2 regions of the Terribacillus sp. AE2B 122 genome follow, and region 1 is predicted to be linked to the other one. Evidence: riboswitches for the same ligand, from Rfam matches in the RefSeq annotation. Region 1 holds a riboswitch; the other holds the start of a gene.
The links. A riboswitch is a leader RNA that binds a small molecule or an ion and turns the genes downstream of it on or off. The one in region 1 is predicted to bind S-adenosylmethionine.

Region 1 (9,596 bases):
ATGCATTGATTCCTTTATCTGGTGAACCTGAAGCGTGAGCTGGTTTTCCGTAGAAATGAAAATCAAGCGGATCGACAGCAAGAAATTCACCAGTAACACTCGTTCTGCCAGAAGGATGAATGATTAAAGCAGCATCAATATCCTTCAGCAACCCATGTTTTACAAAGCTTCCTTTGGCACTGCCGTTTGGTCCGCCTTCCTCAGCAGGTGTGCCGAGAACCGCTACACTACCGCCTGTCTGGTCCAATGTTTCTGCCAATGCGATGCCAGCTGCCGTACTAGTGGTGCCGATAATATTGTGGCCGCAAGCATGCCCGATGCCCGGCAATGCATCATATTCGGCGAGGAAAGCGATACGGGGACCTGGTTTACCGCTATCCTTCAAAGCATAAAATGCTGTCTCATGCCCTGCTACTCCTTTATCTACCTGAAATCCCGCTTCTTCCAGCAATGCAGTAAGCGTTTCACTGGCAAAAAATTCCTGGTTGCCGATTTCCGGTTTAGCATGGATGGCCTGACTTGTCTGGATATACTTTTCCCCATTTGCATCTAAATGCAGCGCAACTCGGCTAACCTCGGTGACAGATTTACTCATATCTCATTCCTCCTCCTGTAGTCTTTTCAGATGCTTTTGCAATTCTTCTTTCGGCACATCAACTACGATAGAGCCACCACTCGTATCCTTATCTACTGCTTCCTTCACTGCTTCATCCTGATATAGTTCGACAATTTTCTGGTACGTCTCATTATTTTCATCATCTTTGTTTACCGCGAAAACATTTACAAACGGTGTGATGCTATCATCATTAGCATTCTCTAGATAAATCGGATCTTCTTTCGGATTAAGACCTGCCTGACCTGCAATCCCATTATTGATAAAAGATACTGCTACATCTGGCAGTACACGTGGTGTTTGCTGCGCAACAACAGGTACAATCTCAATATTCTTCGGATTCTCTACAATCTTGGAAGGATCTCCGAATTGGCCAAAATCATCCGCTAATTTGATTACGCCAGCTGCTTCCAAAGCCCGCAGCGATCTAGCTTGGTTGGACGGATCATCCGGGATAGCAATCTTGTCGCCTTCCTTCAATTCATCAAGGCTATCTATTTTCTCTGAATAGGCTCCGATTGGGGCAATGACTGTCGAACCGATTGGCACGATAGTATCACCATTTTCTTTGGCATATTGACTTAGGAAGGCGATATGCTGGAATGAGTTCATGTCGATTTCACCGTTCGCCAATGCTTGGTTTGGCAATGTATAGTCGGAGAATTCTACAAGTTCGATATTGATTCCCTCTTCCTTCGCCTTTTCTTTCAATATTGGCCATTGGTCACCATCAGACCCTGTCACACCGATTTTAACTGTTTGACTGCCATCTGCTGAGCTACTTCCGCATGCTGCAAGGATAAACAAAAAGACTAACGAAACAATTCCTAGTAGAGCTTTTTTCACGTCAATCATCTCCTTAAGATTTTTCTGGAAAGTGTATTGCCGACCCATTGGGCAAGCTGGACAAGCACAATTAAAATAACGACTGTAACCATCATGACGCTCGTATCAAATCGCTGATATCCATATGTCATCGCCACATGGCCGAGACCCCCTCCGCCGACAGTTCCTGCCATTGCGGAGAAATCAATCAGACTGATTGTAATGAACGTCAATCCGAGAACGAGCGGACCGAGTGCTTCCGGAATCAGTATCGTATAAATGATCTGAAGCGGACTAGCTCCCATGGCCTTGGCAGCTTCGATGACACCAGGATCGATACTTATGAAGTTGTTTTCCACAACCCGAGCGATGCTGAATGCTGCTGCTATGCTCATCGGAAAAATAGCTGCCCATGTTCCGATGGTCGTGCCAATCACCTCTCTGGTCAGCGGACTAATCGCAACTAAAAAGATAATGAAGGGGATCGGACGGATAATGTTGATTAGAAAATTAATAATTTGATAAAGAAAAGCATTTTCCAAGATGTTTCCTTTTCGTGTTACAAAAAGTAAAAGACCGATAATAATACCGAAAATTGACCCAATCACCAAAGTGACAGCTACCATCAGGATCGTCTGACCTGTTGCTTCGACGATTCGCGGCCAAAATGTCTGCCAATCTACGCCCATGTTACGTCCACCTCCTCTATTTGTACGATTTCATTCAATTCTTCCACTGCATTGGCCGTTTTCCCAACGTCTCCATCAAAGCTAACAAGTAAGTTTCCGTAGAATTTAGCCTGAATCTCTTGGACGGAACCATAGACGATGTTCACGTCAATATCGTGCTTCCTCGTTACCCGGGATAAGACAGGTTCGCTCGCAACCTCTCCTTTAAAGATGATCCGATACAGTTGCTTCCCGCCTTTTTGTCGCCACTCATCCAATAGGGACGGAGAAGGAAGATCCTGCTGCACGGAACGGATGAAACGCTTCGTCGTCTGATGGGCAGGACTTGTGAATGTATCGAATACTCCTCCCGATTCTATGACCTCGCCATCCTCCATAACAGCAACCTTGTCGCAGATTGACTGAATCACATGCATTTCATGGGTAATCAGTAGAATTGTGATGCCGAATTCCTTATTTACCTTTTTCAGAAGTCGGAGTATCTCTCCGGTTGTATCAGGGTCCAACGCTGAGGTTGCTTCATCACAAATCAAAATATCCGGCGAAGTAGCTAGCGCCCTAGCAATGCCCACTCGCTGCTTTTGCCCTCCCGACAGCTGTTCCGGATAATCCTTTGCTTTATCCGACAATCCAACGAAGCGGAGAAGTTCATCTACTCTCTCTTTTATTTTTGCTCGCGGCATTTTTGCCAGTTTCAAAGGATAAGCAACATTACCAGCAACAGTCCGCGAGGTTAACAGATTGAAATTCTGAAAGATCATCCCTATCCTGCGGCGTACTTTCCTGACCTCAGTTGGGCGAAGACTAGCTAAATCCACACCTTGCACTTCCACAGCTCCAGCCGTCGGGTTCTCCAGCACATTCACTAGCCGTAACAATGTACTTTTACCTGCTCCGCTGAAGCCGATAATGCCGAATATTTCTCCTTCCTCGATTGTCAGATTCACATTTCGGACAGCATGCACCTCCCGTTTTCCGATTGTAAAAGTCTTAGATACATCCTTGAACGTAATCATCACTTTTCCTCCCATCAACGCAAAAGAGCCCTCTTTTTCCTTATCCAGAAAAAAGAGGGCTCCACGTATGAAACTTCCTCATTCTCATCTTCCAAACGCTCATAGGCGTTTGCAGGAATTGGCACGGTATTTGTGTAAACCCGTTGCCGAGACGTCATAGGGCCTGATCCCTCGGTCTCTCTGGATAAGAATAAAACAAGTATGTAGTTGTAAGATTTGATTACCATGTTATGGGTTTTCCAATAGAATGTCAATTCATTTTTTGAAAATCTTTTTTTCTTCTTCCCTTGTCGATATAAAAAAAGGCTGCTTACACGCAGCCTTTCAAACATAGTATAATGCTTGTCAAAAGTCACTCTTAGGATTTACAGCCACTTCGAACGAAATAACACGGCCTCCGTCGGCTTCCCAATCAAATATCCCTGCACTAACGCACAGCCATTTTCCTTTAGAAATTCAAGCTGTTCCTGTTCCTCGACACCTTCAGCAACCACGTCCAGATCGAGTTGCTTTGCCATAAGTAAAATCGTTTCAACCAACACTTTATTATTTCGATTGTGCATCATATCGCAGACAAAAGCACGATCGATTTTCAATGTATGAACAGGCAGGCGCTGGATGTACTGAAGAGAGCTGTAACCTGTCCCAAAATCATCGATGCTGATACGAATACCAAGCTGCTTGATATGCTCCAGAACAGCTATAGCATAGGAGTCACTAAATGGGATATTTTCTGTGATTTCCAATTCCAGATAAGTCGGGTCCATCTCATATTCACGCAGCGCATCCTCTAATTCTGCGAGAAAATCGGGATGGAGGAATTGATTGACAGAAATATTAACAGCAAGGCTGATCGGTTCATACTCTTGTGTTTTCCAGCAGCTCCATTGTCTGCACACTTCTCGGATCATCCATCTTCCAAGAGGAATAATGAAACGTGATTCTTCAGCAAGCGGAATGAATGTATTGGGAAACAGCAGCCCTCGCTCCGGATGCTCCCAGCGCATCAATACCTCCGCACCAGAAACAGTATTTGTATCTAAACGATATAGCGGCTGAAAGTGAAGCTGGAACTCTCCTCTTTCCAGTCCATACCGCATCTCTTTCTCAAGCTCGAGCTTGGATTGTTCTGCAGGGAGGTACGTCTCATCATAGAATAGCCAACGCTTTCCGTGACTTTTCTTTGCTGCATACATGGCAGTATCTGCTTTAATAGTCAATAGTTCGACATCTTCGGCATGTTGCGGATAAAGACTAATTCCGATACTTGCAGAAACAAATACTTCCTTTCCATGGAGATAAAACACCTGTTCAAGTGATTGAATTAATTCACATACAGTTCTTTCTATCTCAGGAATCTTCGTAATAGGCAACAGAATAAGGAATTCATCTCCACCTTGGCGGAACACCTTTGCTCCTGACACGAGATTCCCTTGCAATCGTTCTGCCACCTTTCTCAGCAGCATGTCCCCGGCACCATGATTCATCGTGTCATTCACCCATTTGAAATGATCCATATCCAAAAAGAGCAAGGAAAAACCGCTTTCGTTCGTCTTTACCCATTCTGAAGCTATCCGATCAAATTCACGACGGTTCGGGAGCCCTGTCAGCGGATCATGAGCAGCAAGGAATTCCGTTCGTTCGATGGAAGCTTCCAATTCCTTATTTTTTTGAAACAGCTCTTCAGTTCGCTCCAATACTTTACCTTCCAGTTCAAGCATGAGCTTTCTATTCTGGAACATTGTATTCATTTGTCGAAAGATGATCAGTAATGTAGAAACAATACAGCCAAGTGCTATTAAATCAAATCCGCCGCCTCTGGCTACGATGAGTGCAAGTAAAACCAGAACGCTGACATTGGAAAACCATAGTCGTGCCGAAAATAGCGGCGTGCTTGCAGTTCGGGATTCTTGCCGGCTCAGTGCATCAAGATCATCCGCAAAGAAAGCAGCACCGCCAATTACAAGCAAACTTGCTGTCCCGAGCCAGTCAATGGGATTTCCGAAGTAATACATATTTTGTAATGCCAAATACAAAAAGACGGTATCAGAAACCAAAAAGAGCAAAAAGCCGATACAAATACAGGCTAGTGCCTTTGACAAACGCTGATAACTGAGGGCATTAAATACACAAATCAAGAAAAATAACACTAGCAAATCGCTAGCTGGGTGACTGATGGCCAAAAGCTGGATGAGAATACCATCCTGCGTTAATTGAAACCAGGTTTGCTTCATCAAAAATTCCCAGCTTAAACAGGCCGCAGCAACGATGATGATCACAGCATCATAGACAACTTCGTAAATTGTCACCTCACCCGCTTTTTGTTTGATCAAGTACAGGAACGCCAATAAACTGAAGATAATCGATACAACCCATAGAACGTCTGCTGCTGATAACAAGATGTTATTTATTCCAATATTGAAATTGTAAAAATAGGAGCTTACCGTTGCTAATAGACAGCCCAGCAGCGCAAAGCCCAGAAACAGCCAAAACCGCCGCACTTGCCGCTCAGCTTCATGATAAGCACGAAAAGCCCAAAATGCCGGCAGACCGGAACCGATGATTGCAAAGAGACCAGCACCTAGCGCTAGTTCCCGGGGTTCCTGGCGAAATAGAAATAAATAAACTGCAGAAAAAAGCAGGAATAAAAAAACAAAGGTTGTATATGCTTTGATGTTTCTCTTATTTGACTTCTCCAACTGCAGCCTTCTCTCTTGATAGATTGAAATAGTAGCTAAAGTATACGATAACCAAGCATGTTTTCCTATACAGCAAAATAAAAAAGTCGCATCAAAAATGCGACTTTTACTGCTATTCAGCTTTTAGATGCCAGGTATAACTTACGAAGTCCCCAATAAGGTCTGTCGGTATACGAATACCGCTGTACTCCAGTTCATCACCGCTATATATTTCACTTGTGCCAATGATCCAGTAGTCTTTGGCATCGTCCAACCCCTTCAACCGCAAAGAAGCGAGTGGTGCTGCCGGCTCAGCCAGCACACGATAATAACAGATAAAAGCTTCAGTTTTGTCTTCATTCACAAACATCCAAGCCGTTTCATTGCCTTCAAACGGGCTTTTCAAACGATAGAATTGCCCAAACTGAACGAGTCTGCGAATCTCTTTATAAGAAGTAATCTGCTGTTTGACAATCTCCTTCTCCTCGCTAGTAAGCTTTGTAAGATCCAGCTCGTATCCAAGATTCCCTGCCATCGCGACATCTCCCCGCATCTCCAATGATGTAAATCGGTGCACTTGATGGTTCGGCACATCCGATACATGAGAACCCATCGAGGCAATCGGATAAAGCAGGCTTGTACCATATTGGATCTTAAGCCTCTCAACAGCATCTGTATTATCACTTGTCCAAGCCTGTGGCATATAATACAGAATTCCCGGATCATGACGGCCGCCGCCGCCTGAACAGCTCTCAAACAGTACTTGCGGAAAACGAGAGGTTATCTCATCCATCACTTCATAGACGCCAAGAATATGTCGATGTGCCGTTTCCCGCTGACGCTCAGGAGGAAGTAAGGCTGATCCAACTTCAGACAAATGCCGGTTCATATCCCATTTCACATAAGTAATTGGTGCACTTTCAAGGATGTCGGAAACTCGTTTTATAATCTCCTTCCGAACGTCCTGTCTTGAAAAATCGAGCACGAGCTGATCGCGGCTTTCTGTACGATAGCGATCCGGGGCATGCAGACACCAGTCCGGGTGCTCCCGGTACAAATCGCTGTCCACAGACACCATTTCCGGCTCAAACCAAAGTCCAAATTGCATGCCTAAATCGTTCACACGTTTCGCCAAATCGTCAAGTCCGTTCGGCAGCTTCGTCTTATCAACGAACCAATCTCCCAATGATGTAGAATCTGAATTCCGTTTTTTGAACCAGCCGTCATCCAATACGAAAAGCTCGATACCGAGCTCACTACCGGCTTTAGCGATTCCCTCAATTTTATCAGCATTAAAATCGAAATACGTCGCTTCCCAATTATTAATTAGAATTGGTCGCTCTTTATCTCTGTATTCCCCTCTTACTAAATGCTGCTGATAAAATTCATGCAGTGTTTGCGACATCGCCCCTAGACCATCCGCTGCATAAACAAGCACAGCTTCCGGTGTTTGGAATGTTCCGTTTGGTTCCAGCAACCACGTGAAGTCGAACGGGTTGATACCCATTGTCACTCGAGTCGTCGCAAACTGGTCGACTTCTGCCTGAGCAAGGAAATTACCGCTGTAAACAAGATGAAATCCGAACACTTCTCCCTGTTCTTCTGTTGCGTGCTTTTCCATCAAAGCGATAAACGGATGCTGCTGATGACTGCTTGCTCCACGTGTGCTTTCCGTAGACTGTATACCTGCTTGCAAAGCACGCCTTTCGAGATGCCTTTCCTTCCCCCAAGCCCCCGGCATAGTCAGCATGTCAAAGTCTGACCGACGGAAGTCTACACTTACACTAGCAGCCTGTAAGAGCTTTAGCTTTTGTTTGCCCTTATTACGGAATTGTGCAGATCTCGCGACCACATCATACTGACTGAAAATTGTATAGAGCAAGACCACTTCCAAATGAAGTAATTCGTCCTCCATGGTTATTTCCAGCGTTTCTGCTCCTTCCTGACCGGCATACGTTGCAGGAAGCCCTGTCAGCTTCGGCTTACCACTGAATATACGATGAGATTTGTAACGCAAATCGGTTACCGTCGATCCGTTTTCCATTTGAATCTGATAGGCCGGCTTGCGAAAATCCGAATTACCATACTGCGGGTATTCCTGCGGCAAAGCATCCAACGAGAATGTCCTGTCTCGATTGTACGGATTAGGTGAGAAAGAACGATCTATGTACTGCTGCCGATTACTATTACGAAACTGCCTGATTTTTCTCCCCCAATACTGGTGCGTCAAATAACCATCTCGCTCCAGCTGCATAACATAACTAATCGATTTTCCCTGCAGATGAAAAGTACGCTGTTCTTCATCGAATCTAATCGCCATCGCTTTTCTACCCCTTTGAACTTTTAGTTGGTAACATATACTGTTTTCTTTGCCGCTTCTATGCTATAAAACAACATATTAAAATATTTCTGATTATCTATTAAAGATTATCAGTCAGTGTCTTTCTAGCTGAATTTAACAAAATAACCATAACAAAGAAAGCGCTACCAAACAAGCTTTAAAAACTTATTTTCAAACAAAAAAGCTACCCTAAGGATAGCCTTCTAAGTTATTTCACTTCAATTGTCCATTTAGCAGTTGCATCCGTTAAAAAGTCTGTGTAATACACTTCGTAAGGTCCTTTTCCGCTAACAGCGTAGAACCCTTTTCCTGATGTATTCTTTCCAGGTTTAATATCCGCCGTTAAATAATCAAGCGCATAGGTTTCCATCAATGTTCCCTCTGCATCGTAAACTTGGAAATCATACGTATCGAAATACAGATCTTCATCTGTTGCATTTTGAACCGCTACATCAAAGCTTAGCACTTCTGCCGGCTCTTCTTCATATTCGTTACGCTCATCTGTATAGGCTGGATTGCTTAATGTGATGATTGTACCAGCAACATCTACCTTTTCATCTAGTTTAAATTCGCCCAGATCTTCTCCGTCACTTGATGCATTTTCTTCATCATATTCAATGGGCTTGTCATTTTCCATGATTGTAAAACCCGTTAAATCAGTGAATACGATTGTAGGTTCTTTCTCATTGTAATAAACAGAATGCTTATAGAACTGACGGAAAAACGCATCCATGATAGCAGCTGTCATCCCGTTCTCAAGTGTGTCTCCATCCGAATTGTTGAATTCCACTTCTATAGTGTCGTCGTTTGATAGTTTAGCAGAACTGATGGCAATTTCACCATCTTCATCCGGCTCAGACATCGCGTCCAGTAATTTTTTGAAGTCTTTTTTTGACAGATTGACCTTATCCCAATCTTTTTCTGTCATGTTTTCCCAATCCATCTCTTCTAGCTCGGATACGCTTGTTGTCTCTGCAGCACTCGCTTTTTTTTCTTCTTTTACTTTCGTAGCTTCTTCCCCGCCACAAGCACTTAAAATAAATAATAAGACCAACATACTACCAAATAATAACTTCTTCACGTACTCTTATCCCCTTTTTCTCTTTCATACAATATGTATGTAAGCCTATTTTACCATCTTCCAATTTGAAAATATATACTTTTTAAGGGGTTAGTTACTAATTAAGCAGAATAAAGAAAAGACACAGCTTATCTTAACTGTGTCTTTTTTATCTATCTTCAATAACGATATATGCCGCTTTCACAGGTCCATGGACCCCTACAACCAAGTTCATCTCGATATCTGCAGAGTTACTCGGCCCTGTAATGAAGTTAATACAGGATGCAATAGCTTTCCCTTTCTGTACTTGCTTCGAGATATGCTGAGCTGCCTGGGTCATGCGGGGGACGATGGTGCTTTTCGGTATTAGTGCG
Region 2 (9,596 bases), on a different contig from region 1:
CCCTTACTTTGGTCGTATTGATTTCAGGGAAGAGGGCGCTGATCACGACGAAGAAATCTACGTAGGCTTAGCGAGTCTGATGGATGAGAAAGAAGAGGATTTCCTTATTTACGATTGGCGTGCACCAATCTCCAGTATGTATTATGATTTCTCACCTGGTGGTGCTTCATATGAAACGATCGAAGGTAAGATACAAGGGGACATGACACTTAAACGCCAGTTCATCATCCGTAACGGAAAGCTAGAAGCCTTGTTCGATACTGGAGTAACGATTGGCGATAGCCTGCTGCAGTACGTTCTAGGCGGTAACGCAAGTACGGAGATGAAAAGTATCGTAGCTACGATTCAGAAAGAGCAGAATCAAATCATCCGCAATGAGTCGGCTGCTAATTTAATTGTACAAGGAGCAGCAGGCAGCGGAAAAACATCGGCTGCACTGCAGCGTGTTGCGTACTTGCTCTATCATTATCGTGATCGCATCACAGCTGAAAATATTGTGCTGTTGTCGCCGAACCCGCTGTTCAACAGCTATGTCTCCAATGTCCTGCCAGAGCTTGGCGAAGATAATATGAAGCAAGCCACTTTTTATGCACATATGGATGCTCAGCTGGAAGGCAGAGAGACAATCGAGACACCATTCGAACAAATGGAGTATATGCTGCTTGCTTCCGGAGAGGAAAAAGAGCAGCGACTGGCTGGGATTCAGTATAAAGCAAGTCTTGATTTCAAACGGTATATCGATGACAAGCTGGAAGAATTCAAACAAGCTGGGCTTATCTTCAAAGATGTCAGCTTCCGTAAGCAGCGCATCGTGAGTAAACAGGAAATCCAATCTCATTTCTATAGTCTATCCAATTCTTTACCAATTTCGAATCGAGCAGAGCTGACCGCAGCTTGGATCGTAGAAAAGCTGCAGCTTTGGGGTGAGTGGGAAACAAGGAAAGATTGGGTGCGGGAAGAAGTAGAGCTGATGGAGAAGGAAGACTATGTCCAAGCCTTTTCCGAGCTTCAAAAGAAAGACCGCACAGATACAGATGACTTTGAGGAGAACAAGCAGGAAGAAGAGATCCTTCGCAAGTGGGTTGTCGAAAGGAAGCTTCGCCCGTTGATCAAGAAAGTACGTAAGCATGCTTTCATCAATGTGAAAAAGTCTTACCTGCGTATGCTGACAGCTGAAAGACGACCGGAAATGCCAGCATCATGGACGGATCTTTATGAAACAACCAAGAAAAATCTTATTCGCAAGTACATGAATTGGGAAGATGTGACGCCATTTGTCTATTTCCGTGATAAGGTGCTTGGTGATCGTTCGGATAAAACAATTCGTTATGTGCTTATTGATGAAGCGCAGGATTATTCTGCTTTCCAATTCGCTTATTTACAACAGGCCTTCCCTAATGCGAGAATGACATTGCTTGGTGATATCAACCAAGCGATTCAGGCGCATGCTCTGACAGGGGAGAATGTACTCTCTGGTAATACAGCTGACAGCCATCGGATCGAGCTATGGCGCAGCTATCGTTCGACAAGACAGATAGTCGACTTCACGAAGGAACTCCTGGACCATGCCAAGCAAATCCAGCCATTCAACCGGGATGGAGATCTTCCGACGCTGACGAAAGCGAATGGTGAAACGGAAAGACGCCGGCTAGTCCTGGAGAAAATCCGTTCTTTGCAGGAATCAGGTTATGAAACAATTGCAGTTATCGCTAAGACAAGCAAAGAGAGCAAAGAAGCGCATAACTGGATCAAGGAAGAAATGGAAGCTGATCTGATTACTGAGACAACTTCCCAATACAAAAAAGGTTTATCGGTTATTCCGGCTTATTTGGCCAAAGGTATCGAGTTCGATGCGGTTATACTGTATGATGTCTCAGATGAGGCGTATGGCCATGAATCGGAACGCACTTTACTTTATACAGCTTGTACACGAGCGATGCATGAATTGCATATGTACAGCGTTGGCAACTTGAGTCCGTTTATCGAAGCAGCAGATTCTGCTACTTATACAAGCTAATAAAAAAAAGGAATCCATAAGGATTCCTTTTTTTTTTACCATAGACCAATCAGTTTCCACCATAGTCCGCCGATACCGATCCAGACGATCAAGTGAATGATGGAGATGAGGAAGCCGAGCCCCCACCATTTTTGCTGGGTGACGAAGCCTGCGCCAAAGAATACCGGTGCAGGACCACTGCCGTAGTGTGTCAGACAGCCGAACAAGTTACTGAAGAAAGCTAACAATAGGGCTGACAATAATGGCGGCGCACCAGCTGCAACAACTACTGAAAGAAAGGCTGCGTACATGGCGCTCACATGTGCTGTGTTACTCGCAAAGAAATAATGAGAGTAGAAATACACGATAGCCAATACAAGCAATGCGACAGGCCATGAAAGTGTACTTACAACATTCCCCATAATATCACTGAACCAAGGTACAAGGCCAAGTTCGTTCAAGTAATTCGCCATCATAACAAGTACAGCGAACCATACGAGTGTATCCCATGCACCTTGCTCTTGTTTGATATCAGACCAAGTCAATACTTCTGTCAGCAATAGAACGACAAGTCCGATGAATGCTGCTGTCGTAGAGCCGATTCCGAAGCTTTCGCCGAAAATCCACAATACAAGGAGAAGCAGGAACACGCCGATCATATACCATTCAGAACGCTTTAGTTTACCCATGCTTTGTAATTTCTCTGTCGCCATTTCAGTCGCCTTCGGTGTTTCCTTGATTTCTGGAGAATACAGCTTGAAGATGACGAAAGGAATAACAATCAAACTGATGATACCAGGCACGATGGAAGCAAGAATCCAGCTTCCCCATGAGATTGATTGACCAGTAACACTCTCAGCAGCAATGGCTGCCAATGGGTTTGCTGCCATTGCTGTCAGGAACATTGCTGAAGTGATCCCGTTTCCTTGGTAGGATGCAAAAGTCAGGAAAGAACCAATTTTGCGCTCTGTACCATCACCGCTTTTAGAACCATATGAACTTGATAATGACTGGATGATTGGGAAAATGATACCGCCGGCACGAGCAGTATTAGATGGCATGGCCGGTGACAGAATCAAGTCACTGCCGATCAACGAGTAAGACAAGCCTAAAGTCTTTTTACCGAATAGACGCACGAACAAATAGGCAATTCTGGACCCGAGACCAGTTTTGATGAAACCTCTGGAAATAAAGAACGCAATGACGATGAGCCAGATTGTACTATTCTGGAATCCGCTCAACGCTTCTTCTAGTCCGAGTGTCTTCGTCAAAACGATAGCCGTCAGCGAAAGGATAGCGACACTGCCCATTGGCATCGGTTTAATGATCAGACCGATGATCGTAGCGACGAAGATAGCAAATAAATGCCATGCTTCTGCTTGTACACCATCTGGTGAAGGGACGAACCAAAGAATTACGCCGATCAATACAGTGATTAGGAGCGGAATCCATTTGACCTCCCGTTTTGGTTTGTTAGATGAATCAGCCATGATGAAGACCCCTTTAGAAAGTTATTAAATTAATAAAACCATAATTATCTTAGCATAAAAATATTGATATGAAAGTATTCTGCTAGTAGAGTGCCTGTTTCTAACTGATTAAAAAAATTTAATAAACCAAACAGATGATAATGATTATAATTTGGTGAAAATATGCAAAAAAATTACTTCACATGAATTAAGTACCTTATGCCTACATACCCTGTACATATTGTTAATATGCCAATGTTAATTAAAAATAATAGATGAGAATAAAAAAAGAATCCGAAAAAATTCGGATTCTTTGTCTAATATGTGTCAATCTCTTGCTAAAAGTGCATAAACGGCAGCGACATCCTGTTTGCCATAGCCGTTCTTTTTCGCTAATGCATACAGTTCTTTAACACTGTTTGTCATCGGAAGAGGAGCGCCTGCTTCATAAGCTGTTTCGGAAATCTGCTGCAAGTCTTTGTATGCATGCTCCAGAGGAAATTGCGGATCAAAGTTCTGCTGGAGAATCGTATCCCGTTTCCCAGCTTGGATATCACTTGTCACAGGCAGGGCGAGCAATACATCCATCAGATGCTCCCGATCAAGACCGACTGCTTCCCCAAAGCTGATTGCTTCAGATAAACCAGTCAGAGACTGAACAAGCAGCATATTCACTGCAAGCTTAGTAGATGAGCCATTACCATTGACGCCCATATGCTGGATGCTTTGTCCCATTTTCTCAAGCAGCGGGGTGATCTCTTTAACATCTTGTTCGTCTCCGCCAACTAGAAAGTGCAGTTTACCTTGCTGCGCCGGAGCCTTTGAACCTGATACGGGTGCATCAACAAAACGGATATGATGCGCACGAGCAGCTTCAGCCATCTCTTTTGTGAACGCAGGTTTTACGGTACTGACATCCACCCACAAACTATTTTCCTTCATGCCGCTGAAAAGTCCATCTTCCCCATAAGCAACTGCTTGGACAGCAGCTGGGTCTGTCAGCATCGTAAATACGATATCAGCTTGTTCCCCGACTTGCCGTGGCGATTCTGCCCAGTTAGCACCTTTATCCAATAGTGCTTGGGCTTTTTCTTTTGTGCGATTAAAGACTACTAATTGTTCGCCTTTTTCGAGCAGGTTTGCTGCCATGTTTTGTCCCATGATTCCTAATCCGATAAATCCGATCATTTGAGCACCATCCTTTTTATTCGGTCATTTCTAGCATACAGAAAAACGGATTGTTTTTAAAAGTCTTTCGCACAGGATATGATACAAAGAAGGAGTGGGTAGAATGAAGCTTAGTATATTGGATCAATCCCGAATCAAAGAAGATGGCAATGCGGCAGATGCATTGGAAGAAACAGTGCGGCTGGCAGAGCTCGCTGATCAGCTTGGGTATACGCGCTTTTGGGTGTCCGAACATCACGCTGGCAGCTTGGCTCATAGCAGTCCAGAGCTTCTGATGGGGCATCTTGCTGCCAAAACATCCCGCATCCGTATCGGATCAGGCGGTGTTATGCTGCCTCATTATAGTGCGTATAAAGTGGCTGAAAATGCAAGATTGCTCGAAGCACTTCATCCAGGAAGGATCGACCTTGGGATCGGGAGGGCTCCTGGCGGTATGCCAGCCGCAAAAAGGGCACTGCAGGAGCATAAGGCTGTACCGGAGGATTGGTATGATCGGCAAATACGTGATTTGCTTCATTATTTGGATATAAGAAAAGAAGAAAAGCATCGCTTCGGAGATCTGGTAGCGATGCCGAACATTAACACTGCTCCGTCTGTCTGGCTCCTTGGCGGAAGCGCAGGCAGCGCTGGTCTTGCTGCATATCATGGAATCGGGTTTGCTTATGCCCAATTCATACGTGGAGATAAAGATGCAGCAGTGCTGGATGTGTATCAGAAAGCCTTCCAAGAAGGGAAGCATCAGCCGCAAATGATGGTAAGTCTGTTTTTATTCTGTGCGGAGACGACAGCAGCTGCACAAGCGCTGGCGAAAAGTCATGAAGTTGCATCGCTGCTTCAGGAACAAGGGAGACCAGTCAAAGGGATGCTGCGCCCGGATAAGGCAGCAGACTACAAAATGTCTCCTTATGAAAAAGAGCGTCTTGAGGACAATCGTCCTACCATGGTAATTGGGACACCAACTGAGGTGCTGCAGCAGCTTGAAGAGCTGGAAGACTATTACGGCGGGGAAGTTGAGTTCATGCTCACCAGTCCAGTTTATGAAGAGAAAGCAAGACAAGATGGGTACCGTCTTTTGATGGAGGCACATCAGCGTAAGCAATAGCAGTTATTCTGTTTGAATCAGACACTGCTAATCTGGTATAGTAGGAAGTACAATTCATAAGAAATCTTATAACGAGTGGTGGAGGGAAAGGCCCGATGAAGCCCGGCAACCCACTGTAGGAGGGCAGTCCTGCAGGAAGGTGCTACGACCTGCAGCAAAAGCTGCGTGATAAGATGACGACGGCTGCAATACAGAGCTTCTTCTCATCGAAGAAGCTTTTTTAGTAGAATCGATGTGTCGTTCGGTAGGATTTCCTATGTGCAAAAGGAGTAATAACAATGAAATATGCATACTGGCAGCCAGTTTCAAGCAGCTGGCTGCGTCATGTGGAAGATGGAGGACCGCTTAGCCTGTCAGATGTGAAGGAAACTGCGCATACGGCTGAAAACTTAGGATTCGATGCGGTCTTCCTGCCAGACACCTACCTATACCAAGGAAAAAATGCCGGTCAGCAGCTGAACTTTTGGGAAGCTGCTGGCGCTATTGCGGAGGCAACCGATAAATTGCACATTATGGCAGCAGTCCGGCCAAGCATCGATCAGCCTGTGGAAGCAGCGAGACAGGCAGTAATGATTGATCAGATTAGTAATAGCCGTTTTTCACTAGCGGTCGTTTCTTTCTTACGTGAAGAGGAGCAAAAACGCCTAGATGGTGATATTGCAGGATCAGAGGATTTCTATATGCAAACAGAGGAATTCTTTGAAGTGCTGCGCGGAGTTTGGACAGCTAGCAGTTACACATATGATGGCTTGTACTATCAAGTACAGCATGTCGATTATTTACCGGCAGGCAAGACCAAAGAGATTTCGCCATTATATGCTGGTGGAGAAAGCGACTATTTACGGCAGACAATTGCCGAGACATGTGATGCATATGTAATGAAAGGCGGCTCTGTACAGGAAGTGGCCAGTATGATCGCTGATATGCAGATTCGTCGTGAGGCAGCTGGCAAATCTCCATTTACCGAATTCGGTATGACAGCTTATGTCATTTGCCGTGAAACGGAGGAAGAAGCCTACCAGGAATGGGAAAGAATTACCGGCGGAGATTACGAATCATATGTAACAGAGGAAGAGCTGGCACAAAAAAGCAAAATTAGCGATGATGCTGTTTCTGCAAGAGGGCTTCGGCCGCATCTGGTTGGTACCCCGTTACAAATTGCACAGCGGATACTTGCATACGAGCACGCTGGTGTCAGTCTTTTGCTGCTTCAGTTTTCGCCGCATATGCAGGAGATGGTGCGGTTCGCGAACGAAATCATGCCACTAGTCGAGGAAATGCGCGATAACTCGATCTGATTGGAAATATACGGTAGACAAGCCTGAAGATATCGCTTACATTAGTAAAAAAGGAATAAGTATGGGGGCAAAACATGGAGCTATTGACGATTTTCGATGAGCAGCATCGGGAGCTTGGGGTGAAAGAAAGAGAGGAAGTCCATCGTGATGGAGACTGGCATGAGACTTTCCACTGCTGGTTTATAGAACATGATGGTACAGAACTATACATTTATCTACAGCAACGTTCTTTCAATAAAAGTGAATTTCCCGGGAAATACGACATTACCGCAGCTGGTCATCTGGAAAGCGGCGAAACGCCTGTGGTCGGAGGCTTACGTGAAGTGCAGGAAGAATTGGGTGTTATGCTTCAAGAGAGCGATCTTTTTTATAAAGGAATCATTCAAGAAGAATTATTCGCCAAAAATTTAGTCGATCGGGAGTTCTGTCACCAATTCTTCTACTACTTAGAGGAACTGCCAGATATTCTTTTAAACGAAGAAGTGCTACAAATCGTACGGATGCGTGTAAATGATTTGGAAAAGCTCGTCGAGGGAAAAGCGGCAAGCGTAGAAGCGGAAGTTGTTGCAGGAGCTCCACGTCAGCGGATCGATGTAGCGAATGATGAACTGTGTCCTCATCAGCTTGGCTATTACCGAGAAGTACTCATGATTTGCCGTACATAGCAAAAGGAGCAGCGTTACGCTGCTCCTTTTCTGTGTCTTTAAAAAGCCCAGTTTCCATTTTCGAAGATAGCTTCAGTTGTTCCATCTGGCGTTTCGCCTGTGATGGATAATTCTCCGGAACCAACCATGAAATCAACATGGGTCAGACTGTAGTTAAAGCCTATTTCCATAAATTCTTCTTTTGATTTATTGCGAGCATCCTTTACGCACATGCCAATCGCTTGGCCAAGAGCCAAATGACAGGAAGCATTCTCATCGAATAAAGTATTATTGAACACGATCCCAGACTGAGAAATAGGCGACTGGTGCGGTACTAGCGCAACCTCTCCAAGGAATTGTGCCCCTTCGTCTGTTTCAAGCAAATTCTTCAATGTTTCATAGCCTTTTTCCGCTGTGAAGTCTACCACTTTTCCTTTCTCAAAGGTAAGGGAGAAGTTCTCTAGCAAAGTTCCTGCATAATTCAATGGTTTTGTGCTGCTAACTGTTCCGTTTACTCCTGTCTTTACAGGAATGGTAAATACTTCTTCTGTAGGGAGATTCGGGATATATGTAGAGCCATCTTCTTTCATAAATTCGGCGCAAGTCCAGAAGGAATCAGGATGCAGTTCAATTGTCAAATCTGTTCCAGGTCCCTTATAATGCAGCTTGCGATAGTTACGTGCATTTAAATGGTCAGCATTCTTTTTCATAGCTGTAACATGCTGTTCCCACAGCTCAACTGTATTTTCCTTATCAGAGCGAGTTGTGAAGAAGATAGCATCCCATAGCTTGTCGATAGCTGACTGGCCTTGTGAATCAGGGAAAACAGATTCGGCCCATTCTACAGTTGGCACCGATGCAATTAGCCAGTTCACACGGCCATTCGTTTTGTGGGCTTGATAGCCTTGTCTGGCAGCGCCCATTGCTTTCGTATAACGGGCAACTCTAGCAGAATCGATTCCCTCAAAGAGAGATGGATTCGGTGTTTTGAGCTCCAGGAAAGCAGTATCGGCTGCTGCTAGTTCTTCATACACACGGCCGCGGAATGGAGTGAAGTAATCCAAATCATCTTCTTTTGCAAGCTTCACTTTTGCTTTTGTAATGTTATCATCCTGATAATCGACAATAACATCACGTAAGCCAGCTTCGTATGCTTTCTGAGCTACCACCTTTGTAAAAGGAGCAGCAGCTAGATCGGCTACAATCATCAAATCCTGTCCTTGCTTTACTTTCAAGCCGATATGCAGCAGTAGCTCGGCGTATTTTTCTAATTTCTGTTCGAATTGCATTCAAAATCCCCCTTTAATCATACTATCTTCATATTTTACCAGAAAATTATGACTAGAGCCGATACTCGAGCGAGAATTTTGCGATCGGCTCAAAATGGGCCGAATGCTTGATATGGCGAGGGAAGATCCAGCGTCTGGATAGCTGTTTCCGGGCACTGGTCAAATCGGTTCTGGCACCGCTCCAGAATGCCTGCCATACAAACTTTGTGCAATAATTCCAAGCAGGGTCTGCCAAGGCGCGGCTAAAACGGTATCCTTTCATCAAGCTAATGGAACGTTCAGCCCACTCTGCTGCACCAGACGGATCTATTTTTGGCCGGAGCAGCGTGATTGTACCGCCATGATGGTGACGGGACAGGTATGATCTCAATGATTCGGTGATACCGCCAGATGGATGTGCATGAAAAATTCGTCCATCGCTTCCGACGATACCGACATGACTGAAGAAGTAGGTGGAAGGACCGATCGAGCTGTATAGTACATCACCGGCCTGCAGCAGCTTCTGAATAGTAGAAGCTGTCTGAAAGAGCTTCTCAAATTCTGCTTTGGATTTTCTCATTTAGGTCACTCCTGTTCAAATGTCGCAAAATCGCAAACGAAAGCATGTTCC

Region 2: it holds a riboswitch for S-adenosylmethionine, as region 1 does, so the genes downstream of both, AE2B122_RS06065 (LLM class flavin-dependent oxidoreductase) here and AE2B122_RS08600 (methionine ABC transporter ATP-binding protein) in region 1, are expected to answer to the same signal.

The regions. Positions count from the first base shown of each region.
Region 1 covers NZ_LR700944.1:26,769-36,364, forward strand. Annotated here, with positions in the region: gene AE2B122_RS08585 (M20 family metallopeptidase) at 1-595, opposite strand, end outside; gene AE2B122_RS08590 (MetQ/NlpA family ABC transporter substrate-binding protein) at 599-1,459, opposite strand; gene AE2B122_RS08595 (methionine ABC transporter permease) at 1,465-2,127, opposite strand; gene AE2B122_RS08600 (methionine ABC transporter ATP-binding protein) at 2,118-3,143, opposite strand; SAM riboswitch class I at 3,225-3,334, opposite strand; gene AE2B122_RS08605 (GGDEF domain-containing phosphodiesterase) at 3,509-5,842, opposite strand; gene AE2B122_RS08610 (alpha-galactosidase) at 5,955-8,141, opposite strand; gene AE2B122_RS08615 (DUF4352 domain-containing protein) at 8,371-9,243, opposite strand; gene AE2B122_RS08620 (lactate utilization protein C) at 9,392-9,596, opposite strand, start outside.
Region 2 covers NZ_LR700943.1:146,798-156,393, forward strand. Annotated here, with positions in the region: gene helD (RNA polymerase recycling motor HelD) at 1-2,017, shown strand, start outside; gene AE2B122_RS06050 (anion permease) at 2,053-3,486, opposite strand; gene AE2B122_RS06055 (NAD(P)-dependent oxidoreductase) at 3,793-4,653, opposite strand; gene AE2B122_RS06060 (LLM class flavin-dependent oxidoreductase) at 4,757-5,755, shown strand; SAM riboswitch class I at 5,819-5,930, shown strand; gene AE2B122_RS06065 (LLM class flavin-dependent oxidoreductase) at 6,034-7,053, shown strand; gene AE2B122_RS06070 (NUDIX domain-containing protein) at 7,128-7,718, shown strand; gene AE2B122_RS06075 (aminopeptidase) at 7,757-8,986, opposite strand; gene AE2B122_RS06080 (hypothetical protein) at 9,039-9,545, opposite strand.